DNA from 3 places in the Peribacillus sp. YIM B13482 genome. Region 3 is predicted to be linked to each of the others. Evidence: riboswitches for the same ligand, from Rfam matches in the RefSeq annotation. Region 3 holds a riboswitch; each other region holds the start of a gene.

Region 1 (10,708 bases), on a different contig from region 3:
TATCAATTATGGATAAAACTAATATGGAAATGATGGAGCAAACGAAGGACTTTAAACTGTATTCAATCCAGGAGATAGAAAGTAGCTTGGTACAATGCGGATTCAAGGACATCAGGATACATAATAGAGATGAGTTTTATTGTTTGGTAGCTAAAAAATAGGAACCTGTCCGTAATGTTGATAATGGGTTGTTTCTATCAAGGAGCGTAAGTATGGGAGCACCGTTGTCTATCATTTCTCGCCTTTCTAATGGATATTGAGCTGATCAACGGTTATTAAGTAATGTTGTATTATCAATCAGAAGGCAGTTTGAGTGCGACTTTGTTAGCTTTACGTCATATGTAACGATGCAGCTGTTACATGGCCGCCGGGCGAAATCGGTATAATTAAATTGTGGGATATAATGGGAAGAGGTGATGGTTTTGTCGGAGACGATTACAACCTATGAAGATCTATTGAACATGCTTGATTCGTTATTGCGTGAGCCAACTGCATTCTGGAATGGTTTTTATGAAGACCGGGAAAAGGGGGTTCCCTTTTTCGGAAATCTCCCTGATGAGAATTTGGTTCAATACTTTGATAGTGAGCTGCTTGGGTCTGGAAAGGTTCTTGAGCTTGGGTGCGGTCCTGGAAGAAATGCTATTTACCTAGCTCAAAAGGGCTGTTCTGTTGATGCGGTTGATCTTTCAAAGGAAGCCCTGGAATGGGGAAAAGAACGAGCGGCAGAAAAGAAAGTCCAAGTGAACTTCATTCAAAGGAATATATTTGAATTGGAAATTGAGGAAGGGCAATATGACTTCGTATATGATTCAGGTTGTTTTCATCATATCGCACCACATCGAAGGATCAATTATTTGGAGATGGTGAAAAAGGCGTTAAGGCCTAAGGGATTGTATTCGATTACTTGTTTTGTAGAAGGCGGCATATTAGGTGGTGCCGACATCTCGGATTGGGAGGTATATAGGCAAAGAAGTCTTAAAGGCGGATTAGGTTTTACTGAAGAAAAACTTAGAATGATTTTCAAGGAATTTGAAGTGGTGGAAATACGTAAAATGAGGAAAAAGGAAGAATCTGATGAAACCTTTGGGGTGCAAGGTTTATGGACGGCTTTATTTATGAAAAAGTAATGATCATTAGATGGGCGAAATGGTGATCGGATGGTTTAAAGGTTATGGATAGTGCGGCTCAATGCCACTAAACGGAGGAACTGGGAGCAGGTCCTTTTTTCACGTGAAAAGAAAATGGTTTGGATGAAGGTTAAATTGTTAACAAAAAATAAAAATGGCAAACTATAACAATAAAATGACCAGAATAATAGATGGATGTTTTTAAGAATCCTTTTTTAAAAAATCGGCAGTTGTATGGTTTCAAAAATAGCTGGGAAGGTAAATGGAAAGAGGGGACCATTGGGGGGATCTTCGATGCTTCCTTTGTTGATTGAATCGTTAACTTTCAATACCCTTACAATGCTGATTTCAGTCTTCCAGTAGCGATGATTTATCGATTGCTGAGACCAATTGGGATGATAAAAAAATAAATAGGTGGGGAATTTATGCACAGAAATAAAGAACTATATTCATTTTTATTAGGTGTTGCAGCACAATTGACTGAGGATTGGTACGCAACATTGAATAAAAATGATAAGGCGGGGGTTTATAGCTCACCTGATCCCGAAGTAATTAAAAAGCTTAAGCAACAAAATAATGAATTCCATTTACGTTTCTTTCAGGTCTTTGATACAGAGGAAAGGGAATACTTTGAGCATCTTGGTGAGTGGATTGAAGATATCGGTCAGGATGAGCAGCATTTAAACACACCCATCTATTTTATATTGAGGGAGTTCTTTCGAACGCAAGAGCAATACTTGGGTTATATTGATCAATTCGTGGCATTGCATGGAGATCAACATACACAGGAGGAAATAAACTCCTGGTACCGGATAGTGGTCAAGGTGCTCAGTGAAGTGATGGAGCGGTTTACGGAAGCGAATCATAGATATGCCAATAAAATTATGAAAGCCCAGCAGGCAACGATCGATGAATTGAGCTCGCCTATCATTTCCCTTAAAGATAACACGGCGTTGCTTCCCCTGATCGGTGATATTGACACGGCGAGAGGCATGTCCTTGCTTGAAAACACATTACAAAAATGCGCTGAAAAAAATGTCACCAGGCTTTTCATTGACCTATCGGGAGTCCATGCAATAGATAGTGTATCCGCCCACCAACTGTCACAATTGATTGAATCCTTAACTTTGATTGGAATCCGGACAACCCTTTCAGGACTTCGGCCGGAAATAGCCAAGACTGCTGTTAAGCTTCAACTGCCTTTTGATAAAGTGATGATAAAATCCACTCTTGCCCAAGCCATCAATACCATTAAATAATACATACGTATTCATGGCAGGGGAATGTTCGTTTTAGTGAAAAAAGTATAAAATCCATTCAAGAAGACCGCCATAAAGCGGCCTTCTTGAATGGGTAAACATAAAAATGAAACCGCTACAGAAAAGGGAGGTGGAACTATGGAAAGGCATATGACATTTGATGATGATGCGGGTATGGGCTATATCTATTTAGCCGAACCATTGAAGCACACCATTACAAAAACGGACGAGCTCCCGCTTAACGAGGATATCATTCTGGATTTCGGCAAAGGCATTCCAATCATAGGAATTGAATTGGAAGGTAAAACAGCCTTGAAAATTAAAGGTCTGGCTGATGAGATGCCTACATTCACAATAGGAATTACAGCTGATGGTGAAAGCTATTATTCCTTAAGATTGAATGATGTACTTGTAAAACGGTCAGTTACTCATCCTGATGCCAAGAAATTAGTGTTTCTCTTTTCAGATCCTGACTGCAGGGAATTTATAGGAATCGATATATATGACACGAAGTCCTATGATGAATCATTCTTAATCGGCTGATTTTAGTTCATCTTCATACAGCCAGAACCGGAAACGAGAAGGGGATCCATTATTCAATATTTGCAAAGACGGCTAGATCTTCTTTATTGCCAACTACTAAAAGCATATCTTTTTCATGGATATCCTGATCGGGTGATGGTGCTATGATAATTTCCCCATTACTCACGATGGCAATGACGCTGATATTATATTTTGCGCGTAAATCCAGCTCCCTGAGGCTTTTTCCCTTCATGCTCATGGGGACTATGATTTCCTCGATATTGTATTCTTTAGAGAGTTCAATATAGTTCAGCATGTTAGGGGACAGAAGCTGGTTCGCGACCCGTTCCCCCATATCCCTCTCAGGATAGATGACCCAGTCGGCTCCAACTTTAGTGAGCACCTGACCATGATTTTTATTAAGGGCCTTGGCAATCACCTTTTTGACCCCAAGCTCTTTTAAAAGCAAGGTAGTTAAAATGCTTGATTGCATATCAATTCCGATGGCTACGATGACACAATCGAAGTTGCGGATTCCAATGGATTTCAATGTCTCTTCTTCAGTCGTATCCGCAATGACTGCATGGGTAACGCTCAGTTCCGCATTCTCGACTCTTTCCCCGCTGATATCAATACCCAATACCTCTTGGCCAGCCGAATATAATCTATGGGCCACACTGGTTCCGAATCTGCCTAAACCAATCACGGCATATTGTCTTTTTCCCATCTTTTACACTCCTTCATTTATGTTTAACCAATCATGATTTTCCCTTTTGGACGTCGGAACGGATCTGGTTTGCGCCTCATAGCGATGGCGAAGGCCAAAGTCAAAGGACCCACACGGCCTGCAAACATCGTGAAAATGATGAGCATCCGGCCAACCGGTGATAATTCGGGGGTCAAACCCATTGAAAGTCCCACGGTGGCAAATGCTGAAGTGGCTTCAAATAAAATCATCAAGAAGTCACTTCCGCTTTCAGTGATGGTCAGCAGAATGGAAATGATTGAAACCATGAATACGCCAATGAATGTAACGGATAATGCTTTAAAGATCGTTTCACTCACAATGCGGTGCCGGAATAATACCACATCACCCTTTCCTTTAATCTGTGACCAGACCGTTCCGATAAGCGTCGCAAATGTGGTTGTTTTAATCCCGCCGCCAGTCGATCCGGGTGAAGCCCCAACGAACATCAAGAAAATGATGAGCAGTATTGTGGGTTGAGTCAAATCAGGGATATTCAGCGTATTGGAGCCGGCCGTCCTTGGTGAAACCGATTGAAATAGAGACGATAACGTTTTACCCATGAAAGATAAAGGCTGCAATGTCTTGGCATTACCGAACTCGAATAAAAAGATTAAAATTGCGCCGGCGATTGTAAGTGTCAGGCTAGTCATCAGAACAACCTTCGTATGTAAAGATAAACGATGGGTATCACGATATTCGTATAGTTCATTCATCACGATAAAACCTATTCCGCCAAACGTGATCAGGAAGGCGACCGTAAGGGTTACGAATGGATCCGATACATAAGGGGTCAAACTCTTGAATTCTCCCATTAAATCAAAACCGGCATTATTGAAATTCGATATGGAATGAAAAACCCCGTAATAGATCGCTTTGCCGATTGGCATGTCAAAAGAAAAGCGAATCGATAAGATAAGGGCACCCAAGCCTTCAATGATGGCCGTGAAAATTAAAAGCCGTTTTACTAACTTGACTATACCTGCCATGGAAAGATTATTTAAGGACTCCTGCAAGAGTAACCTGCCTTTTAAAGAAATCCTTTTGCCTAAAAGGAAAAAGAAAAACGTCGCAAATGACATGAATCCTAAGCCGCCTATCTGAATCAGTGTTAAGATGACCAATTCACCAAAAGTGGTGAAGGTCGTTCCCGTATCCACTACGACTAGTCCTGTTACACATGTAGCGGAGGTTGAGGTGAATAAAGCATCCAGAAAAGCAAGGCCGTTCCCATTTTCAGTGGAAATCGGCAGGGTCAGCAAATAGGCCCCAATAAGTATCAGGGTGGCAAAGCCGAGTACAAGGATTTTTGGCGGATCCAATAAATTTTTTGCTTTTATCAATTGATCATCCCTACCTAAAAATGACATGTGTAAAACTGTATGAATATCTTAACCATCAATCCTTTTATCAAATCCTTTTTTAGCATAATAAAAAGACCTGCGTAATCATCGAACAGCTATTTTGTCACAAAAAGCGTGCAAAAAAAAGCTCCCGAAATAGGCGGTCTTATGACCTCCTTCGCTTTAGCCGACGAAGTTAGCTGACGGGTAGGATGGCGAAAGAGCTGATCTCATCCCTTCTGCATGGCAGAATTAACCCCAAATGATTGGGTCCTCCGTACTCAATTCCTTTGAGTTTTGGCCGAAATGTATTAAATTGATAAACGTATTCTACTCCCAACATTTAGCAGTTGTAAACCCCTAAATTGTAAAAAAATATTTCTTTAATAAAACTGAAAATTTACGTTTTATTTACATTGATAAAACGTATTGACAAATATTAGTTAGCACATTATGATAGGTTCGATTAATCCGATTATGATAACAGTTTCGGTGTACTTGATTCAACACTTTCTAGCTGAACAGGTCATTGCCAATCAATGTTATTAATATATATAAATTATTTTTCTTTTGAAAAGCATAAAGAAAAAGTCATTGCATTCGTATTTAAAGGTTTCAGACATTTTATAAAAAAGGCGGGCAATTATGGAGAAGACGTTCAATAGATATGTTATTAACGCTACAGGCAAGGGTGGCCAGACATATTTAACACAATGCCAGGATAAAGATGCACTAAGGAAATGGATAGCCGATCATGAGGACCAAATCATAATGAATGAGTTAAGGATAACGGATAAGAAAAAGAATCCGTTTTTAAAATTGTTTTCCCTAAAGTAAATCAACTGAATCCAAACATTCATTTAACGGTATTCAATTATGTCATTCCTGTGTCTTATTCGGGAACGCTGAGCGAAAAATTCCTATCTTGTTTTGCTTTCAAACTCATTTAATTTTGAATGAGTTTTTTTGTTTTGAAAATTATGCTTATTTATTTCTTATTCAGCTGCATGGTGGTGATGGAAACGGCCATCGATTCCCAAGAAGCAGCGTTTGCCAAGGCCATACTCCTTTTGTCGGACAGCGATTACGGATTCCTTGTAAGCATCGCCGGAGCAGGTATCATTGCGGGTGCTATAGTCAATGCCGTATTCATCAGTAAAGTGCAAATCTCGTACATGATTGGTCTTGGATCTTTGTTTGTCTCGATAGGTTATATGGTCTATGCCTTTTCGAATTCCTTTTCAATGGCCGCCATCGGTTTTTTCATCATTGCCCTTTCATTGGCGTTTGCCAACACAGGCTTTCAAACCTTTTATCAAAATAATATTCCCGTGGAAATCATGGGCAGGGTCGGAAGTGTTTTTGGCTTGTTAGAAGCTTTATTGATCATCATCACTACCGTAATTGTTGGTGTTTCAGTTCAGTTCATTTCGATTCGGTTCGTGGTGATTTCAGGTTCAATGATCATGCTTGCTATATCCATTTTATTGTCCATGCTTAGTATGAAGGCCTCGAAGAGCAGGTATTATCAGGTTGGAAGGGGAGAGGTCAAAGCGGGGGAAAAGATGTAAGTTTAAAGGGGGATTATCCCATTTTATTATCCTAAAGGCATGTAAATGGAACATGCCTTTATAAAAATTCATTGAATGAATGTCCGTAATTGGCTGATGAAGTTCAGGATTTGAAAATGAATTTTCGCCATTTCTTCCGCCGTTTGCTCTTCGCAATTCTCCAGCCACTCCTGTATAACGCCTAAAATCGCAGATGTCATGAAGGCGTGCATATACATGCGGAATGCTTCATCTTTAGCTGCTGGATGCTGGCTGATCAAACGCTCCAATAGTACTTCACCGAACACAAGCTTTATTTTTTTTGCAAAAGAAGGATCTCCCTTATCTCCAAGAATGGCCCTTAATGCGTGCGCATGTTCACTGATGAATTGAAAAATTGCTACGAAAGGCGGGTAAAGTTGTTGTTGATGGAGGGCCAAAAAAGCCTCTTTCGGCAAAATGGCAGTAATTCGAGTTTGAAGTTCATTTAACAATTCCTGCTGTAAGTGATCCATCAATTCATATTTATCTGTGTAATGCAAATAGAATGTGCCCCGATTAATGTTGGCGCGCTCTGCAATTTTCTTCACTGAGACATGTGGGAACCCCTCTGTTTCAACGAGTGCAATAAAATGATGTTGTATCTGCTTTTTCTTCTTCTGTACCATATCCTCATGAAATTCCGCCATTGAATGTCTCCTCACTAAACATTTTTCGAAATGTGTTGATTGTATTAGACTAAAAGCTACCTTAGAATGATGATACACTCAACACCGTGTTAATTAAAGAGGGAGGATGTGTGTACAATGAAAAATGCGATTTCTATTGAAGGAATTGCTAAGGGTTTTCATCATAAAAAGGTCATTCAGCCATTGAGCCTGAATATTGAAAAAAGTGGAATTTTTGGCTTGTTAGGTCCATCCGGATGCGGAAAGACGACCTTGATTAAAATGATTGTCGGATTGATTAAGCCCGATGCTGGTAAAGTCACGGTTCTGGATCATGAAGTGCCAAATGAAGCACTGTTAATGGATGTCGGCTATATGGCACAATCCGATGCTTTATATACAGATCTGACGGGGGCTGAAAACCTCGAGTTTTTTGCGAAGCTATACCGTTTTTCGAAAAAGGAACGAAGGGAACGGATTCAATATGCAGCTGAAATCGTACAGTTGACGAGTGACTTGAACGTTCGGGTTGCGTATTATTCCGGGGGGATGAAACGCCGTCTGTCACTGGCGGTTGCACTCATCCAAAATCCGGAGATTCTCATTTTGGATGAACCGACAGTGGGAATGGACCCTTTGCTGAAACGATCCATTTGGCGAGAACTTGAGCGTTTAAGAAATGAAGATCATAAGACGATCATCATCACGACGCATGTGATGGATGAGGCGGAACGATGCGATAAACTGGCGATGCTGCGTGAGGGTGAAATCATCGCATCAGGAACCCCGGCGGCTTTAAAAACACAATATGCAGCGGAAACGCTTGATGATGTTTTTTTAAGGATTGGAGGTGGCCTAAAATGAGAATTGCCTCTCTTGTTACGCGGATTACACAGCAGATGCGCCGGGATCGAAGGACGCTCGCTTTATTTTTCCTCGCTCCATTGCTCATTTTAACGCTCATGTATTTTATTTTCGATACAGAAGCGAGTGATTTGAAAATCGTTGTTACAGGCAGTAATGAAGCTATGGTTAAAGCATTGAAACAAGCGGATTTTCAAGTAACGGCTGCTGAGGAATTTTCACAGGGGAAAATGATTGAAAATGATACAGATGGCTGGCTGCAGGTTGAAAATGGCAAGATAAAACTGACACTATTGAACGACGAACCGAACCGTGCAAAGGCCGTTCAAATGCAAATGATGCAAGGGCTGCAAGGGAATGGAAAAAATACACCCTCAATTGAGAAGCAATATGTATACGGGGATGCCAAAACAAAGGGTTTTGATACGTTCAGTCCGATGCTCGTCAGCTTTTTCGTGTTCTTCTTTGTATTTTTAATAGCAGGGATTGCACTTTTGAAGGAGCGAACAAGTGGTACGTTGGAACGGTTGCTTGCTACACCGATTAAACGATACGAAATCGTAGCGGGGTATGTAATCGGATATGGCATATTTGCGCTCGTTCAAACCTTAATTGTCGTACTATATGCTGTAAATGTGTTGGATATCGTCCTTGTTGGCTCCATTTGGCTCGTTTTATTAACGAATATACTCGTCGCGCTTGTTGCATTATCGCTTGGTACATTACTATCGAGTTTCGCAACATCTGAATTCCAAATGGTACAATTCATTCCGTTGGTCATCGTGCCGCAAGTCTTCTTCACAGGGATTTTCCCATTGGATGGCATGGCAGACTGGCTGCAAAAAATCGGCAAGGTCATGCCGCTCTATTACGCATCGGATGCCATGAACGGGATTATGTACAAAGGTTTCACTTTCAATGAGGTTTTAATGGATTTACTCATACTCCTGGCATTTTCCGTCGTTTTTATAACCATCAATATTATAAGTTTAAAAAAATACCGTGCACTATAAAATGAACATCAATAAACAAAAAAGCCGGATTCCTGGAAAGTGAGGAACCGGCTTTTTTTGTTCTGCCGGATGAAGGTCTAATTATCAAACACAACGGACGAATTATCCGGATGAAGGACGAATTATCCTTCGTTTCGGTTGATTTATTCGAAAGAACTTCCCCTTGACGAACATACCGGCAGTTTTCAAAATGACAGGTGTATGTAGTTTGTTGACGGCCTGTTAAAGATGTCCTAGGATATAATGATATGCATTGATTTGGAGAGAAATAGAAGGGGGAGTTACATGTCTCGAAAATCCGCCATGCTTTCCCTTTTGCTGTCGCAAGCCCTGTTTTTGTGCGGTTTACCTCTTTTCCTTCAGCTTCTATTATATTTGAATCCTTTGGTGATCATGGTTGTTTGGTTTTGTATACTTCTTATCGTTTCGTTTGCGGTTCTTTATTTTCGAGGTGAAACGGTGATGATTCCGCGCCTTTTGTGGCAGGCAGCCTTGATTTGCTACAGTTTATCATTACTGGTTTTGCTGTTCTTTCGACCAGAAGGGCAGGTATATTCGTATAATTTGATTCCTTTTTCTACGATACTTTCTTATTTATCGAACGAAATGAACGGGCTTGTGTCATTTTATAACCTTAGCGCCAATGTGGGTCTGTTCATTCCATTCGGGCTGTATTTGTTGTCCAGGGATGGGAAAGAGCCATCTGCTTTAAGGAAATTTCTTTATCCATTCATAACGATCTCAGGTATTGAAATCTGTCAGCTCGTTTTTCGGCGCGGAAGTTTGGATATCGATGACCTGATACTGAATATGATGGGTGTTTATCTGGGGTACGTACTGTATCCTTTGTTCACGAGTGTGGTAGTGTTCCGTTCTGGAAAAAGTAAAAGGGTGCAGAGGCATTACAAATAAGTAAATCTCACTTCAAGGGTAAAATGCTGAACAAATTAACTTGGGGCCTGAAAGGGAATGCGGTTCCTCGCCAAGATTATAAATAACTATGATACTCAATAGATTTGGAGACATCCTATCGTTAAACGATTTGATGTCTCTTTTTTTGGTTTGAAATAAGGAACGGCTTAGGATTGAACATGCCTGTTCCAAAAGAAACTGAGGTTTCTTTACAATCGTTATAAAATAAACTATTGTAAAGAAAACCTAACATTTAGTCTAAATTATTGTTCGAAATCATTATGTATAGAGGAAGGTATAGGGAAATATGGGTGTAAAGTATAGAATGGTCGTAGAACAAATGGAGAAAGAAATATTAGAAGGAACATATACATTAAATACTAAGTTACCTACTGAAGAAGAGTTGATGAAGAAGTTCGATGTCAGCAGGAATACCATAAGAAAAGCAATCAATATATTGGCTGAACAGGGTTATATTTATCAAGTTCAAGGAAGCGGCATATTCCTAAGGGAATTTTCCCGACCTGGCTGTATTTCGATGAAGAATATGAATGGCTTAACGAAACAGTTTGAAAAGGATGAAATGACAAGTGAAGTGTTGAAGTTAGATTTAATAGAAGCTGATGAAAAATTGGCCGAAAAAATGAAATGTAATCTGAAAACCAAAATCTATAACCTCAAACGGGTTAGATGCTTAAATGGTGT
Region 2 (10,708 bases), on a different contig from region 3:
TACAACCTAAAGCTTGCCAAATATATTCAAACTAGATATCAAGATCGTTTTGATCTCGAAATCTTAAACATTCGGGACCTTCCTTTTTATGATCAAGATATTGAAAATGAGCCTCCTGCAGTCGTGAAAGAATTTAAAAGCAAAGTGGCTGATGCAGATGCAGTCCTATGGGTAACGCCTGAATACAATGGGACGATTCCAGGCGTATTGGGCAATGCCATCGATTGGTTGTCACGTGTGGATAAAGTCTTGATTGGCAAACCTTCATGGATCATGGGTGCGTCAATGGGACAATTAGGAACGGTTAAAGCTCAATTGCATTTACGTGAAATCCTATTCGCTCTAGGCATCTCCTCCCCGCTCCTTCCCGGGAATGAAGTATACGTCGGAGCCGTGCATGACAAAATCAATGACGAAGGCAGTCTTACACATGAGTCGACTGTCCAGTTTATCGATACGGTCGTCGATAACTTCATTAGCTGGTATAATCATCATACTCGTTAATGCTTTTAAGACAAGAATCCCAGCAGATCGCTCCTGCTGGGATTCTTGCTGCTTCATTCATGAGTTAAATGAGCCTTGATGGCAGTGCTCCTTCTCGATTTAAATCCTGCCTTTTCTAGGCAGATACATTCATCCTCTTCCAGCTTGGAATGAAGGATATTTCGTCATCCCGCCATCAGCAAATAAAGTGATGCCCGTTACATAACTGGATTCTGAAGATGCCAGCCATACGGCAACCGCGGCAATCTCTTCAGGCTTTCCGATATACCCCATTGGAATCATGCTTTCCAGATCCTTTTTCTTTTTGGGATCTTCAAGTTTGTCGGCATTAATTGGCGTGGCGATGGCTCCAGGTCCAATGCTGTTCACACGAATCCCTTTCGGTGCATATTCAAGCGCCAGGGTTTCCGTAAGCAACTTCACACCGCCCTTGCTTGCCGCGTAATGTACGAATAAAGGCCAGGGAATCATCTCATGTACACTGGACATGTTTATCACATTCCCTTTAACATTGTTCTCGACAAAATACTTGATCGCTTCACGGCAGCCTAAGAAATTACCGGTTAAATTGGTGTCAATTACCCTATTCCAGTCGCTTAACGGCATCTCGTGAGATGGAACGGCATTTTCTACTCCTGCATTATTAATGAATATATCAAGTTTCCCGAATTCCTTTACCGCAGATCGAACAATGTTAATCATATCTTCTTCAACCGTGACATCACATTTCACTGCAATAGCTTCCCCACCATTGTTTTTGATTTCTTCCAATACACTGTCCGCTTCCTCTGATTTAGTGCGATAATTAACCACGACCTTTGCCTTTTCCTGAACAAAGCGAATGGCCATCGCCTTTCCTAAACCAGTGGATGAACCGGTTATAACAACGACCTTACCCTCTAAATCTGTATACATTCAATCACCCTCCAATTAACTTTTTGCCAATCCGAGCATAATCCCGGCTATGATAATCAAGATAATTCCTATAACGATTCCAATTAGTTGGCGCTTCGTTTTCTTTTCACGTAATATGATGATCCCGCCGAGAGTTGATATGACTATGCCCATTTGAGAAAGGGAAAAACTCGTAGCCACTCCAACACGGGGCTGGGATATGAATAAAAACATGTTCCCTGCAGCCCATATCAGTCCGGGAATTATATTGCGGATCGTATATTTGTTAAACGGTTTATGTTTAAAGGTCAATAATAGACCGCCTATCACCATCCCGATCGCTTGAGGGAACAATGCTGACCAGCCATTAACATTGAAAAGCCGGGCTACGACCACATAGACCAAATAACCGAACGTCGAGATGAGGAGAATAATGATTCCTTTTTTCAAGTTTCCCGATTTGCCCTCTTTTGATTCTTTATCTTCCAAGGAGGTCAAGACAATTCCTATAATAATGAAAACTAGTGCCAAAACGCCTAAAATGACCGCTTTCATAGTAGACCATTCGTGAAAAACAATGACCCCGAATAAAGTCGTTGAAATGAGCTGTAATCCAGTTGATATCGGCATCGTTTTGGAAACACCCATTAAATCAATGCTCTTAAGCTGATTAGCTTGTCCAACGGCCCAAAACAATCCAGAAACGATCCCGACGCCAAACACCAAAAGTGACAACTTGATATCGGCAAAAATATAAACACCAATTGAAAAAATCAAGGCGCCAATCGTTGTACCTAGTGTTTGACTATAGGGTCCCCCCCCAAGTTTCACATTAAATAAAACGATGCTTCCCCAGAATAATGCAGGCAAGAGAGCTAATAATATATCCATCTTCAACCCCCATATTTGTATGTACTAACGGAAATTTCATTTTATATTCTCTTAATATGTTGTTCGCATTATTTGAATTGAACCTCGGTAATTTTATCCAGTTCCCGCAGAAATAGTGTTCAACACAAAAAGGGCTGCAGTCTCAGCCCTTTTTGACGATAGTGATATTAATTGCAGCTACCCACCATGTTATGATGTTGCATGTCCATTTCCGAATCATCACTACCTTGAAATAATCACTTTCATAAACAGCCGTCGTTCCGATAAAGATGAGGGAGAACAAGAGAGTCAGAAAGAAAAGGAGCAAATCCCCTCCCACTTTTTGTTTCTTTTACATCCTCTCTCTTTATATAAAAAGTCACAAAGAATATACTGGGAAGGTATTCAGATTCATCGAAATGATCATGAAAGTTTGTGAATCAAGAGCCAGCATGACCCCAAGCATGGCTCCTATCAGTGTTGTTGATAGAGACTCCATAACCGCTGTTAAACCGAATGGCCTTCCGCTATTGATGCTGCCACTGCACATATTGAGATGGCCAGAACGGTAAAACCGCAGCTTGCCGGGCAACAGGAATGGCAGCATTAAACTTGCCGTTATACTTAACATCATGACCATGCATTTACCCAGGCTAACACCAATATGATTATGGTGAAATACTCTAGTTAGCAAATGCAAAATCCAGTAGCCTATATGTTATGAAAGATGAAGTATCCTTGCACCTTACTGAGCAATAATAGTTATTGTGAAATTAATGAGTTATTAATGAATGATCTTATTATATCGGGGGCGTTAGTTTGAAAAAAGACAGCCGTAGTGCTGTCTTTTTAATTATGAGATTATAAATAATATACGAACAGAGCCCAATAAAAAAGCAAACCATATGTAGGTTTGCTTCTTTTCTTAGATGATGGAACTTACTTCTTCAAATGATAGGGAACTGTCGCAACAACTACATTTCTTCTATAAAGCAAGTAGGCCTTAATCAGTAAACTTGATTGGTTATGAAGAATATTGTGCCAGCCTTTCTTCGGAATAAATTGCGGGATTATTACCGTAACTTTATAGTTGGATTCACTCGCTTTATGTTCAACTGTATCCACGAATTTAGTTAATGGCTGTATGATACTCCTGTAATAAGAGTTTAGTGTGACGAGTCTAACATCTGGCTGCCACTTTTTCCACTTTTCTTCAAATTTCTTTTCATCTTCTCTTTCAAAAGCAACATAAACGGCAATGACCTGATGTGCTGATAGAGATTTAGCATAATTTAAAGAGTTCTCAACCACATGAGTTATACCGGCCACAGGCACAATAATGATATTCCCTTCTATTGGCAAGATGGGCTCACAAGTTGTAATCCTTAGCTGGTCTCCGACTGCTTCATAATGCTTCCTAATTCGATGAAAAATTAAAATGATGATAGGTAAAAAAATCAAAACAGGCCAAACCTGAGTAAATTTGGTTAAAAAGAATATCATCGTGACGATAAAACTAATAGTGGCACCAATTGAATTAATGGTTAATTTCATGATCCAGCCTTTTGGCTTTTCGCGTATCCATTTGACAATCATCCCGGTCTGGGAAAACGTAAATGGAATAAATACCCCTACCGCATAAAGTGGAATAAGATTTTCTGTATGTCCCCCAAATGCGACTATTAAGATGATGGATGCAAGTCCTAGTATGATAATTCCATTGGAATATCCTAATCGGTCCCCTCTAATCGTAAACGCCCTTGGTATGAATTTATCTTTTGCAAGATTCACCGCAAGCAAGGGGAAAGCGGAATAGCCAGTATTGGCAGCAAGAATCAAGATCAATGCAGTCGTACCTTGAATGAAGAAATACATGAAATTCCGACCAAAGATCTCTTCAGCAATCTGCGAGACGACCGTTACCTCTGCGCTAGGAACAATGCTTAAATAGTAGGCTAAGAATACGATTCCCGTAAATAATACAGCCAGTAAGGAACCCATAGCTATTAAAGTTTTTGCAGCATTATTCGGAGCTGGGTCTTTAAAGTTCGGAATCGCATTGGAAATCGCTTCGACTCCTGTCAATGCGGAACTTCCTGATGCAAATGCTCTTAGCAGTATGAATAAACTGATGCCCGCTACTGGAGTCCCGATTGGCGCGTGTAATTCCGGTGAGACTCCTCCTGTCAGGATTTTGTAAATTCCTACACCAATCAAGATGAACAATGCTAAAACGAATAGATACACCGGATAGGCCAAAACAGAGGCCGACTCCGTAACCCCTCTTAGATTAAGGATGGTAAGCAGAAATACAAAAACGATGGCTATGCCTACATTATATGCATGAAGGCCGGGAAAGGCGGACGTGATAGCATCCGTACCTGCAGAAACACTTACAGCTACAGTTAAAATATAATCGACCAATAAGGATCCTCCAGCTATCAACCCTGGATTGATACCTAAATTGTTTTTTGAAACCACATAGGCTCCCCCGCCATGAGGATAAGCAAAAATGATTTGTCTATAGGACAAGATCAATGCAGCCAACAGTAACAATACTCCGATGGCGATGGGTATGGAATACCAGAATGCCGCAGCACCGACCGTGATCAGAACGATTAATATTTGCTCCGGTCCATAAGCAACCGAAGACAAAGCATCAGAAGATAATATCGCCAAAGCCTTGGTTTTGTTAAGCTTTTGATCACCTAGTGCATTTGATTTTAAAGGTCTCCCGATCAAAAACCTCTTTATAGAAGATAACATCAAGAATTCACCACCATTTTTAAGTTATAAGTTTATGTTACCCAGCTATAGAAAAAACAAAAAAAATGGAAAAATGCCCACAAGTCATAACTAAATAGACCTGTAGACATCCACTTTTTTGTCTAACAAGCTCCACCTTCCCTCTCATATAACGCTTACGAGGTTAGCTGTCGGATTCGGACCTAAGAGTAGCCCTACCTTGAAAGGATTCACCCCTTGGATTGTTAAAATAATCCCATACCGGACCCCCCGTACCATAAGGTTTAAGCGATTTAGAAATACGAAACTGTTGATTATCATACTCCCGTGAAATGGAAAAGTAAATGAAAATTTTGCACAGTAAAATAATAATTTATTTTAAGTGAGGCTTTGTTCTGACGTATATAACATAAGTCATCCAAGTGCATGATTCGAAGGTAGGAAAAAGGTGAATAACTTGTTAAAAAAGAGAAACTTCCCAATCAATTTTTAAGAAATGAAAGAACAAAAACGGTGGGTCCTTAAAAGGGAAAATTACCGAATTACGAAACTGTTTAAATCTCTAATTTATTAACGGTTCACCTTTCTTATTAAAAGGATCTGCCCCCGCTTGGATAGGTTTGCAATATATAAACTCCACGCTGAAAATCAAAAATTCGCTTCTTGAAATCCACTTTGATTTCCATCCAAAGGGGCATTCTTTGATTCTAATCAGTTCCTTCCTTCTTGAATTGTTCCCAAATTGCTTTTTTTAAAGACAAAGTATTTCTGGCCAATATAGTTCAGTACTGTATAAAAGATTGTTCCGATAAGTACAGCCACATTTTGCTGAATGGAAAAATGAACGGATGCTTCCAAGGATCCTGCAATGGCTTGTCCTAAAGAATAAGCCGCGGAATAACAAATCAGGATGACGCAAAAGAAACGGGCAACCCCTCTCCGCCAATCTATATCGCTTCTAAAAGTAAAAGTCCTGTTCAACAGAAAACTCGTTACTGCTCCCATACCATTGCCGAAAAAGGTAGAGATCCAGTAAGATAATTCAAGAACATTCATGAGAAAAAGCATGATGGAAAGTCCAACCCCTGTATTGACCATTCCAACCAATAAAAAGCGGATAAAGGAGTTAGTGTGTTTTAGATAGTTTTTCAATACTTGTCCGTTCATTATCTAGTTGCTCCCGTTTATTTAAATCGAGCGGATTAAATAAATCCAGATCCACAATATATTTAGGCCGGCGTTTGGATTCATTATAGATTTTACCGATATATTCCCCAATCAAGCCGACAGCAATCAACTGGAGTCCGCCGATCAACCAGATGGAGGTAATTAATGAGGTCCAACCAGTTTCGGTCTGCCCAAAAAACTTTAACCATAAAAAGTATGACCCAAAAAGTAAGCTAATGAAAAAGGAAAGACATCCTAGCCATAATACAAGCCGGATCGGTGTTACTGAAAAGGAAGTAATGCCATCAAGAGCAAAAGCAACCATCTTCTTAAATGGATATTTCGTTTCCCCTGCCAATCTTTCTTTGCGGTCATAATAAACAGAGTCCGTCTTAAACCCAATAAGCGGGACGATTCCCCGTAAAAAAAGATTCGTTTCTTCAAATCGTTCCAACTCCACGATCGCCCTTTTGCTCATTAGCCGGAAATCTGCATGATTATAGACAAGGTTGACCCCCATTTTGTTCATCATTTTATAAAAGCCAGTTGCAGATGTTCGTTTAAAAAATGAATCAAGGTCCCTTTTTTGGCGGACGCCATATACAATTTCACATCCTTCAGTGAATTTCCGAATGAATTCAGGGATGACTTGAATATCATCTTGTAAATCTGCATCAATTGAAATCACACAATCCGAGGCTTCCTTGGCTGTAAACAATCCGGCAAGGAGTGCATTTTGGTGGCCTGCATTCCGTGAAAGCTTTAGTCCACGAACATATTCATTGTTAATCGTTTCCTTATATATGATCTTCCATGTTTGATCTTTACTTCCATCATCAACCAATAGAATTTTACTTTGACCAGACACAACATTTTCTTCGACTAAACCCCTCACCAATCCACAAAGCTGGGAAATGGTATCCTGCAAAACACTTTCTTCGTTATAACAAGGTACAACAATCGTCACTATCGGTGAATTCACAATATCCCCCCCTTTTCAAATGACTCTGTATAAATGAATTTTCCAAACGGTCCCTTTCTTTGTGAAAATCCTATCCAGTTCCAACCCGTTTTCCTTCGCGTTGTTGATTGGTACGGCAGAAAATATATACTTGCCGCCTAATCCTTTAAACGCATCTACATTAATCTCCAAATTATCCAACTCTTTCTTCGAGCCTTTTTTGAACATATAATGCTTACCAAGCTCATCGGCAAATAGGTAACAACGTCCTCCCCATTCATCAAAGTAGATTCTGATGTTTTTATTCTTTGCCAATTCGTTTTCAATTATTTGACGAAATTGATGTTTGTATGTAAGCGGATAGAAATTGTTATAGCTATCGAGCGTGTAAAACCCATTAAATTGGGCGATAGCAGGATGTAGACCGATGCTTGCAACCCGATATTCTTCCTGTGGGAGGCCAATATGCTCTTCTATATCCTGAAAAAGGCTTTCTGCATAGAACTCTTTAAAAGATGGTTTTTTATTGTTAGTGATTTCTTCATTGAAACCCATTAAAACCATGATTTGAACGGCAATGAAGATTAAAAGGGTTTTCTTAGCAAATTCACTGTGTTCCCAGATGATTTTTATGGCGAGGGCAAACCCCAAGTAAATCACCATCGGCCTTAAAAAGTGAAATCTGGCAAAATTAAAAGTATCCAAGGTATGGAACCTTTCTGTTAAAGGAAGCCAGCCTTTATAAAACCAAAATGCATACCATGCGGAGAGCATAAAATTCAAACCGAACAAAAAAACAAAAACCCTTTCCTGTCTCCACAGTTTTTTGATCAAAATAATATAAAGGGCAAAAGCTGTAATCGGCAGGATGATAAGCGCATGTACAGTCATGACATGCGTATGTCCAAGAACGAAATTTTTGAAAGTAAGCTTAATGACCCACTCGAGCGGTAGCCTTGCGTGAAAATATTCATCCCTGCTGTTTGGCTCCGAATCAAAAATGAAAGAAGCAATCAAACGATACTCCACAAGACCAAAAATGAAGGTCATATAAACGATTGAAAGAAAAAACCTTAAATTCCAACCTTTTCTCCTAATCACATCCGTTATCCAAAGAAGGCCCATTGCAACCAGGAAAAAGAAAAAGCCAAGTACGATGCTTGAATATAGAGGTAAAAGTGTAAGGACCAAATAATTCTTCCACGAGTGGTCCTTGTTGCGGATATTCAAAAAAGCCCAAAGGGCTAGCGGCATCCCAAGCGTGCTGAGCATTCCCGATGGCCAAAATGGAGTAAGGGCAAAGGCTAAGGATGTTCCAACCCTAATCCATCCCGATTGGCGCCCTGTAATGAAATGTTTTTTTAATAGGATATACATACCAAAGAAAGCAATAAATCTTGTTAATGCCTGGCTTATTGCATATGCAACCATTGTCGGAAAAAGGGCATGAAGCCACACGATAATACTGAATTCACTGCCAAACGCATTTCGGGGCAGCCCATTCATAATCTGTGGAATTTTGGCGTTTATTGAACCAAATAACTCACCGCTTTCTGAAAGCACTTTATACCAGGCAAGGTTGGAATCCAAATTATCATGTACACGAATATGTGCATTTTCTCCAAGGATGAGTAGAGGAGAGAGATATAAAATTATGACGAGTAAAGCAAAAAGGATTTGTTTTCGCTCTTGATTTTCAATTGGCAAAATATACACCTCTTGACGAAATTCATATATCCATAATATTTACTTCAATGGTAAATCTATTCTTTTTCAGGGATTTATTTTCACCTTTTTTTGATATAGGTCAACCAATGACTACATAAAATGAAGGGTAGAACAAAAAGCGGAATAAAAGAACCTTAAAAAGGGGCTAGGCTATGATAAAGAAAGCCGTAATTCCAGCAGCCGGTTTAGGAACACGATTTTTACCTGCTACAAAAGCTCAACCAAAGGAAATGCTGCCGATTGTCGATAAGCCGACCATTCAATATATTATCGAGGAAGCGGTACAATCAGGGATTACAGATATTATCATCGTTACGGGGAAAAACAAACGTGCCATTGAAGATCATTTCGATAAATCCATAGAGCTTGAAATGCTACTACAAAAGAAAGGACAAAATGATCTGCTTACAATCGTGGAGAACATTTCCAATATGGTGGATATTCACTATGTAAGACAAAAGGAACCATTAGGTCTGGGGCATGCAGTTCTATGTGCCAAAACTTTTATCGGAGACGAACCTTTTGCCGTCCTATTAGGTGATGATATCGTGGATAGTCGTGTCCCAGCCTTGAAACAGCTAATGGAACGGTATAACAAGGTTCGAGCGAGCATTATCGGGTGTAAGGAAGTGTCACCTGCCGCTGTCTCAAAGTATGGGATTGTAAATTTCCAAGAACAATATGAGGATTTATTTCTGGTACGAAACTTAGTGGAAAAGCCAAAAGTTGAGGAGGCTCCATCAACACAGGCTATTATTGGCCGATATATTTTATCACCTGCCATTTTTGAAACCCTTGAAACCGTACAGCCCGATTGTAAGGGGGAAATCCAGCTTACCGAAGCTTTAGACCTTTTGCTGGAAAAGGAACCAATATATTCGTACATCATCGAGGGAAATCGATATGACGTCGGGGATAAATTCGGCTTTCTTCAAGCTTCAATAGATTTCGCCTTGAAACGACCTGAACTTCGCGATCAGCTAATATCTTATTTAAGACTGTTGTTTCCTTAATAAGGTTCATAAAAGCCTATGCCCAATTACCAAGATGTGATTGGGTCATTTTCTTAACTTCTTGCATTTTTGATTCAATGGAAAGATTTTTTGAGTTTAGTCAGCTCCAGATACATTTTAATATGACCCCAATAACATGTTCCCGTACCAAAAGCTTAAGATCTATGAATATGAAACTGTTTATTAATGGCAAATCAAAGTGAAAATTTTGAACAGAAAAAGAATAATTTATTGTTAGTGAGGTTATGTTGATAAGGTATATCAAACATATGAGATCCAGAAAGGATTGCAGAGAATCACATGCATAAAAAAAATAATCCGATAATAACCGATGAATTTTTAGATAGTGTAGTTAAGGAAATCAATGACCTATTTGGTGGACCCATTAATGAAAAAAATGATCGTTTCCAGCATGGGGACGATCAAGAAAGAAATTGAATCCTCCTTATCCACAACAAGGAGTTTCCTCTACCGGGAAATTACCCCACATCTTCTGAATCTAGTCTCAAAAAAACTCTGGCGGTTTTTATCCAGAGTTTTTTTTATGGCTAAATGCAGGCTGACTCCCCTTCTTTTCCTATATATAGCCGTATCATAAGAAATTTAAATGTTCATTATGACTTGTCCAAACAGATTTAGCTTATCCTCATAGAATGAATATACGTAACTATTTAAAAGAAAGGGGTCAAACAACATTGAGTCACACTGATGATGTCTTCCGCAATTCTCAAAAAGTGCCAAATGGAAGGCTGATTTCCGGACATACAAAGGAGTTTCAAAAAGATGCCCTTGGCTTTCTTACCCGATTGGCCAAGGAATATGGGGA
Region 3 (10,708 bases):
CACATACTAAGATTCGCTCTGAAGCACCAGAGGGACCAGATAACCCTTTACGCTCTCGATATTCGTATAAATCATCCTCTACCTCCCCTGCCAGGAAGCGAAGGGATAATTCCCTAAGTACAGCTAAGTTATGTCTTTTAAAAAGGTGAGCATGTCCTTTTACTTGCTCATGTTTTTCATCTAAATCTCCTTCTTGTAGACGTTTTAGGATAGCTTCGGGGGTTACGTCCAATAATTTCACTTCATCAGCGTGAGAAAGCGTATCCTCTGGCACAGTATTACTCACATGAATTGGGAGTCCCGTGAGATGTTCTGCTACTTCTTTAACACCGGCAAGTTCATAAATATTTATGGTTGTAATGACACTGATTTTATTGTCAATTAACTCCTGTACATCTTCTAGTCTTGTAGCGTTTTTGGCAGAAGGTCTGTTTTTATGAGCAAGCAGGTCTACCAACACAACTTCAGGGTTTCTTGCGAATATTTCATCCAAGTCTAAATCATGCTTAGTCTCTCCTTTAACTTCCCATTCGATAGCTGGAATGATTTCAAGACCTCCCACTTGTTCCAAGGTTTTCGGACGATTAGATGCGCTAATAATACCGACAACGACATCAATACCTCGCTTTTTCAAATCGTTTCCTTCAAGAAGCATATGATAGGTTTTGCCTGAACCACTGACTGCGCCAAGTATAATTTTCAGCCGGCCCTTTTTTATTTTTAATATGGAATTCAATATCTCATCTGGGGTTTTTCTTCGGAATTGTTCTAACATAATACTGACCTCCTAAATCCAGTTCAAGGTTAAAAGGAGAGTGAAAAACTCTCCTTTTCAAAAGTTATTTTAGTTGGTCCAATGCTATGTTTAATTTTAATACATTCACTCGGGGGTCTCCAAAAACTCCTAATGACCGTCCTTCCGTATATTTATCAACAAGATTAAATATACTTTTTTCAGATACACCTCGCTCTTTAGCAATGCGTGATACCTGAATTTTCGCCCCTTGGGGTGAAATATTTGGATCAAGGCCCGAACTAGAGTTTGTCAGTAAATCAGCAGGTATCTCCTCTTGTTTGACAGTAGGGTTCTCTTTTAAAAATGTTGCCAAATCTTTTTTTGTGCGCTTGATCATGTCCTCATTGGATGGGGCATAATTGGGTGTACCTGAGCCTGCCGCATCATATTCTATAGAAGAAACACGACCATGAAAGTAACCTGGGTCCTTAAAAGATTGACCAATTAGTTCAGAACCTATGATTTTTCCTGATTCGTTTTTTATTAAACTGCCATCTGCTTTTGCAGGCATAATGACTTGAGCAACACCTGTCATTAGCAATGGATAGGCAATTCCACACATAACAAGTAGCACCAGAACTACGCGTATATTTTTCAACATGGATTCTCACCCTTACTTTTGATTTTAAGCTAAATGAAACATGACTAGGATTACATCGATAAGTTTGATTCCTATGAAAGGAACTATCACTCCACCTAATCCGTATATGAACAAATTCTTGGTTAATAATCTTGAAGCACTCATAGGAACGTATTTTACACCCTTCATTGCCAATGGTATGAGAAGGGGGATAATAACAGCGTTAAAAATTAAAGCTGATAAAATAGCACTTTGTGGTGTAGCCAGATTCATAATATTTAGAGCCTTCATCTGCGGAATGGCCAACATAAACATAGCTGGAATGATCGCAAAGTATTTAGCCACATCATTCGCAATACTGAAGGTTGTCAAGGCACCCCGTGTCATGAGTAACTGTTTCCCGATGGCCACTACCTCGATAATTTTTGTAGGGTCAGAATCCAAATCCACCATATTCGCGGCTTCCTTCGCTGCGACGGTTCCTGTATTCATCGCCAATCCAACATCAGCCTGGGCCAATGCAGGGGCATCATTCGTTCCATCTCCCGTCATGGCCACAAGTTTGCCTTGTGCTTGTTCCTGTTTAATGACAGAAATTTTATCTTCAGGCTTGGCTTCGGCAATAAAATCATCTACTCCGGCTTCTTTAGCAATGGTATTAGCAGTCAATGGGTTATCACCGGTACACATAACGGTTTTAATTCCCATTTTCCGCAATTCATCAAAGCGTTCCCTCATGCCTGGTTTTACTGTATCCTTCAAGTAAATGACACCCAGCACACGGTTTCCTTCTGCAACAACTAGTGGCGTACCACCCGCAGATGCGACTTCATTAGTAATGCTCTCTAAATCCCCAGGTACTTTTTCACCTTGTTGCTGTAAATATTGTCTTATTGAATCAGCAGCACCTTTTCTGATTTTTCTACCATCAGAAAAGTCTGTACCACTCATCCGAGTTTCAGCCGTGAACTCAATTCCTACTGTCCCGGTTTTATCTAATTCTTTATCAGATAAACCGGCTTTTTTAGCAAGTTCGATGACAGATCGGCCTTCAGGCGTTTCATCGTGTAATGATGAATGAACAGCCACTTTATTTAACTCAGCTTGGCTTATCCCCTTAACCGGTAAAAAAGCTGAAGCCATGCGGTTCCCATGGGTGATCGTTCCTGTTTTATCAAGGATTATGGTATTAATGTCACCAGCTGCTTCGACAGCTTTTCCCGACATGGCAATGACGTTAAATTGAGTAACCCTATCCATACCCGCTATCCCAATGGCAGACAATAGGCCCCCAATGGTTGTTGGTATCAAACAGACCAGTAATGCAACTAAGGTTGCTATGGGTAATGTGACTTTAATATAAGAAGCAATTGGTACTAGTGTAGTGCAAACAAGCAAAAAGATAAGGGTCAAACTAATAAGCAGGGTACTCAGTGCAATTTCGTTAGGTGTTTTTTGCCTTTTAGCTCCTTCTACGAGGTTAATCATTCGATCAAGAAAGGATTCACCTGGGTCTGAAGTAACGATAATTTTGATAAAGTCACTGATGACTTTCGTTCCTCCAGTTACAGAACAGAAGTCCCCACCAGATTCTTTGATTACAGGAGCTGATTCGCCAGTAATTGCGGACTCATCTACTGCGGCTACTCCTTCAATTACATTACCATCGGTTGGGATTAAATCATTGGTTTCCACCAAGACAATATCGCCTTTACGAAGTTCTGTGGCTTCCACAACCATTATAGAACCATCTTTTTGCCATAACTTTGCCTTGGTATCCTGTTTCGTCTTTTTCAGGCTTTCGGCTTGCGCTTTACCCCGCCCCTCTGCTAATGCTTCGGCAAAGCTAGCAAAGAGTATTGTAACAAGCAGTATTACGCTTACGGCTATGTTATAACCCCTATCCGATGTTCCTCCAAAAAAGTTTGGGAATATGGATAGTAAAAGAGTGATTACAAATCCTATTTCAACTACAAACATGACAGGATTTCGAGCCATTATTCTTGGATCTAATTTTTTAAAGGCATCTTTTATAGCTTGCCAGACAATTTCCTTATTGAGAGTCCCTTTACGCGTTGTACTCATTGAGAATACTCCTTTTCTTCATTATCTAATTGTGAGCCATTCTGCTACTGGTCCGAGTGCAATTACTGGGAAGAACGTCAAAGCGCCAATAACTAATACCGTTGCTAAGAGAATGACCAGGAAAGTGCTATTATCTGTCTTAAACGTTCCAATCGTCTCGGGAACTCGTTTCTTTGTAAGTAATGAACCTGCGACAGCGATTAGTGCAATCATAGAAAAGTAACGGCCAAACAGCATGACTAAGCCGGTGGATAGATTCCAAAATGGAGTGTTATCCCCTAAACCTTCAAATCCGGAGCCATTATTAGCTGCTGAAGAGGTAAACTCATAAACAACCTGCGAAATTCCATGAAAACCCGGATTAGAAATAGCCGAAGTGCCCATTTGTGTAGCTAAAGCAATGGCCGACGGAACTAAGATGATTAATGGATGTAAAAGGATGGCAATCGCTATTAGTTTCATTTCCCTACCTTCAATTTTCTTACCTAAAAACTCCGGCGTTCGTCCAACCATCAACCCGGCAATGAATACAGCCATTATTGCGTACATAAGAATATTGACCGTCCCTACTCCATCACCGCCAAACACACAGTTCAACATCATCTCTGCCAATGGCACTAATCCTCCAAGTGGAGTAAGCGTATCATGCATATTATTGACTGTACCTGTAGTAGCTGCTGTCGTAACGGCTGTAAAAAGGGCACTCTGTGCGATTCCAAACCGCACCTCCTTCCCTTCCATACTTCCATTCTCTTGAGAAATCCCTATTCTCTCTAATGCTGGATTTCCATTTTGTTCGCTGAAATACGTAACACCTAAGAACACAAGGAACATTAATCCCATTGCTAAAAAAAGAATCCAACCTAATTTCTTGTTTTTTGCCATATATCCAAACGTTAATGGAAGGGCAACAGGTATCAGAAACATTGATAAAATCTCTAATATATTGGTGAAACCATTAGGATTCTCAAAGGGATGTGCCGAGTTGACACCAAAAAATCCACCGCCATTTGTCCCTAAATGTTTAATAGACTCTAACGCAGCTACTGGCCCACGTGCAATATTCTGCTTCGCACCTTCCAATGTAGTTGCAATGGCCGTAGGATCAAGGGTTTGCGGAACCCCTTGAGATACTAGGACAAGACCGATTAAGATAGATAACGGCAGTAGTACCCGGGTGATGGAACGAATTAAATCCACATAAAAATTCCCCATACTGAACTGCCCGGTCAGGCCTCTGAAAAAAGCCATACATAACGAAAGACCGGTAGCTGGTGTCGTGAACATCAAAAATATGATGACGACCATTTGCGATAAATAAGAAAGTCCCGATTCCCCGCTGTAGTGCTGTAAATTGGTATTGGTAAGGAAGCTTACAGCAGTATTGAATGCCAATAATGGATCCATGTTGTCTATCTTACTTGGGTTACCCGGTAAAATTCCTTGAAATCGAATGATCATGTACGAAATAATAAACATGACTAAATTACTCAATAGTAGTGCCTTTACATATTGCTTCCAGTTCATATCACCGGTATTAATACCAGATAATTTATAAATGCCCCTTTCTAACCATCCAAACATCCGATCTTGTTTTGTTGTTTCAAGGGAATAAACATTAGCTAAATATTTCGCCAGTGGTATTGCCAGGATAATGACGAGTGCCAATACCAGACCGATTTGTAAAAAATCCATTTGCATTTCCTCCGTTTTGTAGCTATTAATATTTTTCCGGGTAAATTAAAGCATGAATTAAATACAACGAAAGTGCTCCAACAATAAATAATAAAAACATCGTTTCTACTCTCCTTTTTCTTCTATAACTTTGTTACAAAAATGGATAAATCCAAAAAATGTTAAGAATGAAAAAGCTGTAAGTGAAACTGATATAAGATCCATTGACGTCTCTCCTTCCAAACTATAAAAATTTCAAACTAAAATGTACTCACCCCCTTTGAGTTTCTTAAAGAAACTAGGTTCCACTTGTTAGCAGCCAGTTATAGCTGTAACATTCTGGTTTACTGAAGATGACAAAATCAGCTCCCATTTTTTATATAGACTAGAATATTGATGATCATGAGTGACAACAAAAAACCTATAAGATTTGAACTCTGAAAATATTTTCACAAGATTAATTCCATCAAACAGAGAATTAGGGAATAGATAAACACAGTTATCCTGCTCTGATTTATGAACCATTTTTCCATCACATTCCTTCAGGTTTCTTGTAGGCTTAAACCATTCTTCATCATAGTCTACAGTTTCTACATTACTTGTATCCGTGTGGGTGGCCCCTATACTTTCCTTTACAGATATAAATAATTTTCCTTTTCCAACAAGCAGCACTTTTCCCATACAATCCACCCCATTAGTACTTTCTCTTATTAATTTTCAATCTGCATTCTTTCTGGGGAAGAGAAGCCTGCCAGTTGATAACATAAAAAAATAGACCAATGCTTACTCTTTCCCCATGTATGCAGCCATGCAGTAGCTATCCATATCCCCGCGTTAATAAATACGATTCACGCATCGGTTATTGGATTAATTGCAAAGCAAACATATAAAATTGGAGAAAAAGTACTCATTGGTCTACTTATCACCCAGCAAGCTTTACAGCTCTCTGTGCGATCTGTCTTCCAAGACACCTTTTCGTTTATAGGCATAATAAAAAGACCTACGGAAATGACAGGTTGCTATCTTGCTACAAACATAACAAAAAAAGCCTCCTGAATTAAGGTGGTCTTATGACCTCCTTCGCTTTAGCCGACGAAGTTAGCTGACGGGTAGGATGGCGAAAGAGTATCTCATCCCTTCTGCAAATGCAGAATTAACCCCAAAAATAGTGGGTCCTCCGTTCTCAATTTCTTGAGATTTGGCCGATATCAAATTGTTATTTATGTGGATTATTCTACGCTCATCATTAAATGTTTGTAAACCTCATAAAATCACGATATTAATTCAAAATCGACCAAATAAAGTCATTTTAGTCCGAATAAGTCATCAAAAGCTAACTTTACTTAATAATTCTAGTGATTACATTTTTTTATAGGTTTGTAAACTTACATTGACAATAACTAAGGTTGGGCATTATGATAAATCCCATAAATTCCCGAGATAAAATGGAGGCATTATGTTAAATCCAAAAAAGAAACTTGAAGCAGAAATAAGTGCAGCATTTATTAAGTTCCAGCGTGATCTGATAGGCAGAGGACCACAGGAAGCAAAAACATATATAATTAATGACATGTTGATTACTCGTTTTAAAGGGGTCCTGACTGTGGAAGAAAAGCATCTTGTCAGTCACAATTCCGGCAAAAAACTTGTAAAAAAAATGCGCTCGCTTCTTCGTGAAATGTACACTAAGGATTACGAAAAAATAGTTGAAGATCATACTGGATGTAAAGTTCTTTCTTCCCATAGTGATATTAGCACTAAAACAGGTGAAAGAATTGAAGTTTTTATACTGGATAAAGATTTAGAGAGGTAATTAGAAACCATCAAATAATACTGTTTAAGTTACATGAATTATCATTTTTATAAAATTTATATATATATTTTAGGTTAGAAGGCTCGCATGTTGTAAGTCGCAACAGATCGCCAACAGCTTCATAGTGCTTTCTAATTCGATGAAAGGTTAAAATAATGATAGGTAGAAATACCAATACCTACAAAACCTGTGGAATTTAGTAAAAAAAGAACATCATTGTGATGATAAAGTTAATTAACCCGCCAATTGAATTAATAATTAGTTTTGGAATCCAACCTTTAGGTTTTTCTCTAACCCATTTAAGCATCATTCCTGTTTGGGATAAGGGAAAAGGGATAAATACTCCAACAGCGTAAAAAGGTATCAGATGATCTGTTTCTCCTTTGAACACAATGATTAAGAGCTAGCATCTTCTTTTAAAGCTTTAAGGATTTTCTCTATTGTTCGTACAACTTATCCAATTTTGTGGTCCTACTGGTGACTATGTTTGTTTAGCAGTTTCAAAATAAACAGGACATTTGTCGGAAGGGGAATATAAAATCTGAGGGGAACTAGTAAGGTGTATTGAAAATAAAAAAGAGGGAGATGGCGCTTTGAAGAAATTACTTACCTGTTTGATAGTATTAGCAATAGTCCTGGGGATATCTTTTTCCACTGCTTCAGCATCTGCCGGAGGATTTCACCACCCGCAAAGCTGGGATAAAAACTCGATTTTGCGGAAGGACACTCATGGGGTGGAAGTCAAAAATATGCAGTATATCCTCAATGTCATGGGTTTTTATACTGATTCAGCAGTGGTTGACGTTGATGGGATTTTTGGGCCGAAAACCGAAGCGGGTGTAAAGAAATATCAAAAAGAAAACCATCTGATAGTGGATGGTGTGGTTGGCCCCAAGACGTGGACCAGTTTCTCGCAATATATTAAAAAGAATGGCGAGAACACCTATGGAGCAGGCGGGTACATGGGTCTCAGAATCAAATGGAAGTACGACGATTCTTCTTATACATCAGGCTCAAAAGCCTATATTTACGGTAATGGAGATACATTAAGTGACCAATATCGCCTGTATGCGAATTAAAAACTCAGGTAGGAGGCCCTTATTAGTTAAATGAGGCTAAAAGATAGGTCCTCCGCTTCTAAGCGATGTCAATGAAGGAGAGAGGGATAATTCTTTTAAAATTCTCCTTTCTATTAGTTTCAGGTTAATTGTAAAAAGCCGATGATTCCTACGAAAGAATCATCGGCTCTATTCATTCAGAACTATGCGCTTTCCTCCAACCTAATTTGAAGGAAATAAGATTAACCTTTACTTAAGACAAGAGATCATAAGGTTAATGAAGCAATTTTTCACAAAAGGGAAGCCCCTTCTTCTCATTCTGAAGAGGGGGCTTCCCTTTTGTTGTAAAGAAAGAAAGCTGCCTCTGCAATTTCTTTTAATAAAGCACCTGTGGTTCAAAACCTTTCAAGACTCCCCAGTAGTGAGCAGGCTTTTTTTCAACATTTGTATATGATCATGAGAAATGGGAATTAATTGTATCTTCAACTTTCTTTAACATACCTTTATATGAGTCTTCATCAAGGTAACCAATACTTCCGAATAGTAAATGTTCCACAGGTTCTATTCCAGTGAAATCGAATATCCCAATGTCGGAGGTAACTTTCAAGCCTGCTGTCATACCCACCTTATCGTAAACCTCGTTAGGCGCTCCATGTGTATTGATAATAAAACCCTTTTTACCTTTTAATAACTTAATTACACCTTCTTCTCCAGCAGAATAAGCAAACCCAAATGCAAATACTCGGTCTACATACCCTTTAAGAATTGCTGGAAGACCAGTCCACCATATAGGGTAAATAAATGTTATAACATCTGCATCCGTAATAAATTCTTGTTCCGTTTTAATATCATTTGGAGTATTTCCTGCTTTCATAGCTGCTGTATCTTCTGGTGTCAGTACAGGTTGAAAATCAAGTGCATATAAATCACGGACAACAACTTCGTGACCATTTTTCTTTAATGCATGAACTGCTGTTTCCAAAATAGAGTGATTTAAGCTTTCAGGGTTTGGATGTGCATTAACAACTAGGTGCTTCATTTTAAATATCCTCCAAGTATTCAATAATTTTCATTAGATTATTAAACTTTACCTAATATTATAGTGTTAGACATTTTTTTAAAAGTAGTCATTTTCTTATAACATAGTCACAAAAATAGTACCATTGAGAATGATATGCATTAATTATGGTTTTTATTATCAATCCAAACAAAGGAAATTGAGTTCGTGGAATATAAAAGGCCTGGGAGCCTTTATGAAAAAAAGAGGATTTATGGACTATTCAGAAGAAACTGTTTCAGATATTTTTGTATACAGGAAACATAATTACAACAGACCAATGACGTTAGAACTAGAATACCATCACGTGAATTATATTCCTCACTACTATATTAGACTTATTATCAACAAAGCCAATGGTTTTCTACATCATTTGCTCCCTTATTTAATTTTCCGAGTACTGATATTACCTCTTTATTAGCTACTCTATCCTGCCATTTAGTTGCAATGACATCTGGGGACTTAATAAAAAAACAGTCAAAAATGACTGCTCTTCTTTATGGTTATAGTGTGACTGAACAGGATCCAATTTCATTTCCACCCCAGTTTAGTGAAAGCTTGTCTTGATCTGAAAGAGGACCGACGCCACTTGGAGTTCCGGTAAAAATAATATCTCCTTTTCCAAGCCCAAAATGCTCTGCTGTAAACTCGATTATCGTTTGCAAATCAAAAAGTAAGTCTTTAATATTTCCGACTTGTACACGCTCTCCATTTTTTAAAAGAGAAAAATCTAATTGTTCACATGCTTCGACACCCTGAAATGGAATAAAATCACTAACAACCGCTGAATTTTTAAATCCTTTAGCCAAAAGCCAAGGATGCTGTTTTTGCTTTAACTGTGCTTGAACATCTCTAAGTGTTAAATCCAACCCAATGGCCATAGCATCAACTATTTCATCTACTTTCATTCCTGTTTGGAACTGCTTTGCGATATGTATGACAAGTTCTGTTTCATAGTGAATGGAACCCTGATTACTTGGCAACGTAATTAACTGGCCATTTGCTTCTGCAAGTGAATGAGTTGGTTTTGAAAATAAAAAAGGGGAAGTTGGGATTTCATTATTTAATTCTTTTGCATGTAAAGCGTAGTTTCGACCTACACAATAGATATTTTTAATGTCTTTCATTACTAAACTCACTCTTTTCTTTAAATGTAATTTCATGCTAAAAAATGTAATGATTCGATAGTAACAGGAACATACTCTAATAATCTTAAATATATTTTATATTTTTCTGACTTTTTATACAACCGTCCTAACTATTAAAGAAGACCAAATTGAATAACATAATTCGTTTTATCAAGTATGTTCGACGATGTTAGGATTTATATTTTTTCAAGAAGTAAAGGCCATGGCTTCTGAGTAGAAGCCATGCATATATATAAAATGAAGCAGACTCCCCATAGGGGGAAGCCTGCTCAAAGTCTTAAGAGCTTGTTATTCCTCTTGTTCAACATGTAGCCAATGCATTCCCTGCCACATTGTTGCAGTTCGAGTCAGATGATATGGATCCTGCTCCAGGTATTTTCTCTTCCTGTCATATATTTATCTAAAATCCAGCCGTTCACATTAAACATAAGAAAGGAAGCGAGATATGGAATGGACATCAAGGCACTTACTGACAACAAGTCTAACCCTTTACTTAC

Evidence for each region. Region 3 has a riboswitch for cyclic di-AMP ahead of ACFX4L_RS16955 (hypothetical protein). Riboswitches for the same ligand answer to the same signal wherever they lie in the genome.
Region 1: another riboswitch for cyclic di-AMP. It lies ahead of ACFX4L_RS16300 (TrkH family potassium uptake protein); the one in region 3 lies ahead of ACFX4L_RS16955 (hypothetical protein).
Region 2: another riboswitch for cyclic di-AMP. It lies ahead of ACFX4L_RS18260 (APC family permease); the one in region 3 lies ahead of ACFX4L_RS16955 (hypothetical protein).

Annotation. Positions count from the first base shown of each region.
Region 1 covers NZ_JBHZPF010000034.1:32,610-43,317, reverse strand. Annotated here, with positions in the region: gene ACFX4L_RS16325 (class I SAM-dependent methyltransferase) at 1-161, shown strand, start outside; gene ACFX4L_RS16320 (class I SAM-dependent methyltransferase) at 423-1,127, shown strand; gene ACFX4L_RS16315 (STAS domain-containing protein) at 1,553-2,386, shown strand; gene ACFX4L_RS16310 (hypothetical protein) at 2,525-2,929, shown strand; gene ACFX4L_RS16305 (potassium channel family protein) at 2,979-3,635, opposite strand; gene ACFX4L_RS16300 (TrkH family potassium uptake protein) at 3,659-4,996, opposite strand; cyclic di-AMP (ydaO/yuaA leader) riboswitch at 5,167-5,309, opposite strand; gene ACFX4L_RS16295 (hypothetical protein) at 5,642-5,833, shown strand; gene ACFX4L_RS16290 (MFS transporter) at 5,977-6,567, shown strand; gene ACFX4L_RS16285 (TetR/AcrR family transcriptional regulator) at 6,636-7,235, opposite strand; gene ACFX4L_RS16280 (ABC transporter ATP-binding protein) at 7,353-8,078, shown strand; gene ACFX4L_RS16275 (ABC transporter permease) at 8,075-9,091, shown strand; gene ACFX4L_RS16270 (VanZ family protein) at 9,377-10,003, shown strand; gene ACFX4L_RS16265 (GntR family transcriptional regulator) at 10,311-10,708, shown strand, end outside.
Region 2 covers NZ_JBHZPF010000042.1:34,080-44,787, reverse strand. Annotated here, with positions in the region: gene ACFX4L_RS18285 (NADPH-dependent FMN reductase) at 1-504, shown strand, start outside; gene ACFX4L_RS18280 (glucose 1-dehydrogenase) at 634-1,419, opposite strand; gene ACFX4L_RS18275 (RhaT/GlcU family sugar-proton symporter) at 1,435-2,289, opposite strand; gene ACFX4L_RS18270 (hypothetical protein) at 2,432-2,596, opposite strand; gene ACFX4L_RS18265 (hypothetical protein) at 2,648-2,962, opposite strand; gene ACFX4L_RS18260 (APC family permease) at 3,208-5,034, opposite strand; cyclic di-AMP (ydaO/yuaA leader) riboswitch at 5,171-5,314, opposite strand; gene ACFX4L_RS18255 (GtrA family protein) at 5,725-6,180, opposite strand; gene ACFX4L_RS18250 (glycosyltransferase family 2 protein) at 6,140-7,162, opposite strand; gene ACFX4L_RS18245 (DUF6044 family protein) at 7,178-8,848, opposite strand; gene galU (UTP--glucose-1-phosphate uridylyltransferase GalU) at 9,022-9,882, shown strand; gene ACFX4L_RS18235 (cytochrome P450) at 10,578-10,708, shown strand, end outside.
Region 3 covers NZ_JBHZPF010000037.1:5,976-16,683, reverse strand. Annotated here, with positions in the region: gene ACFX4L_RS16980 (histidine kinase) at 1-775, opposite strand, end outside; gene kdpC (potassium-transporting ATPase subunit KdpC) at 840-1,397, opposite strand; gene kdpB (potassium-transporting ATPase subunit KdpB) at 1,422-3,461, opposite strand; gene kdpA (potassium-transporting ATPase subunit KdpA) at 3,483-5,156, opposite strand; gene ACFX4L_RS16960 (potassium-transporting ATPase subunit F) at 5,182-5,256, opposite strand; gene ACFX4L_RS16955 (hypothetical protein) at 5,448-5,816, opposite strand; cyclic di-AMP (ydaO/yuaA leader) riboswitch at 6,208-6,349, opposite strand; gene ACFX4L_RS16950 (Na-translocating system protein MpsC family protein) at 6,592-6,948, shown strand; partial or broken gene ACFX4L_RS16945 (amino acid permease) at 7,028-7,351, opposite strand; gene ACFX4L_RS16940 (peptidoglycan-binding domain-containing protein) at 7,542-8,027, shown strand; gene ACFX4L_RS16935 (NAD(P)H-dependent oxidoreductase) at 8,461-9,045, opposite strand; gene ACFX4L_RS16930 (fumarylacetoacetate hydrolase family protein) at 9,567-10,190, opposite strand.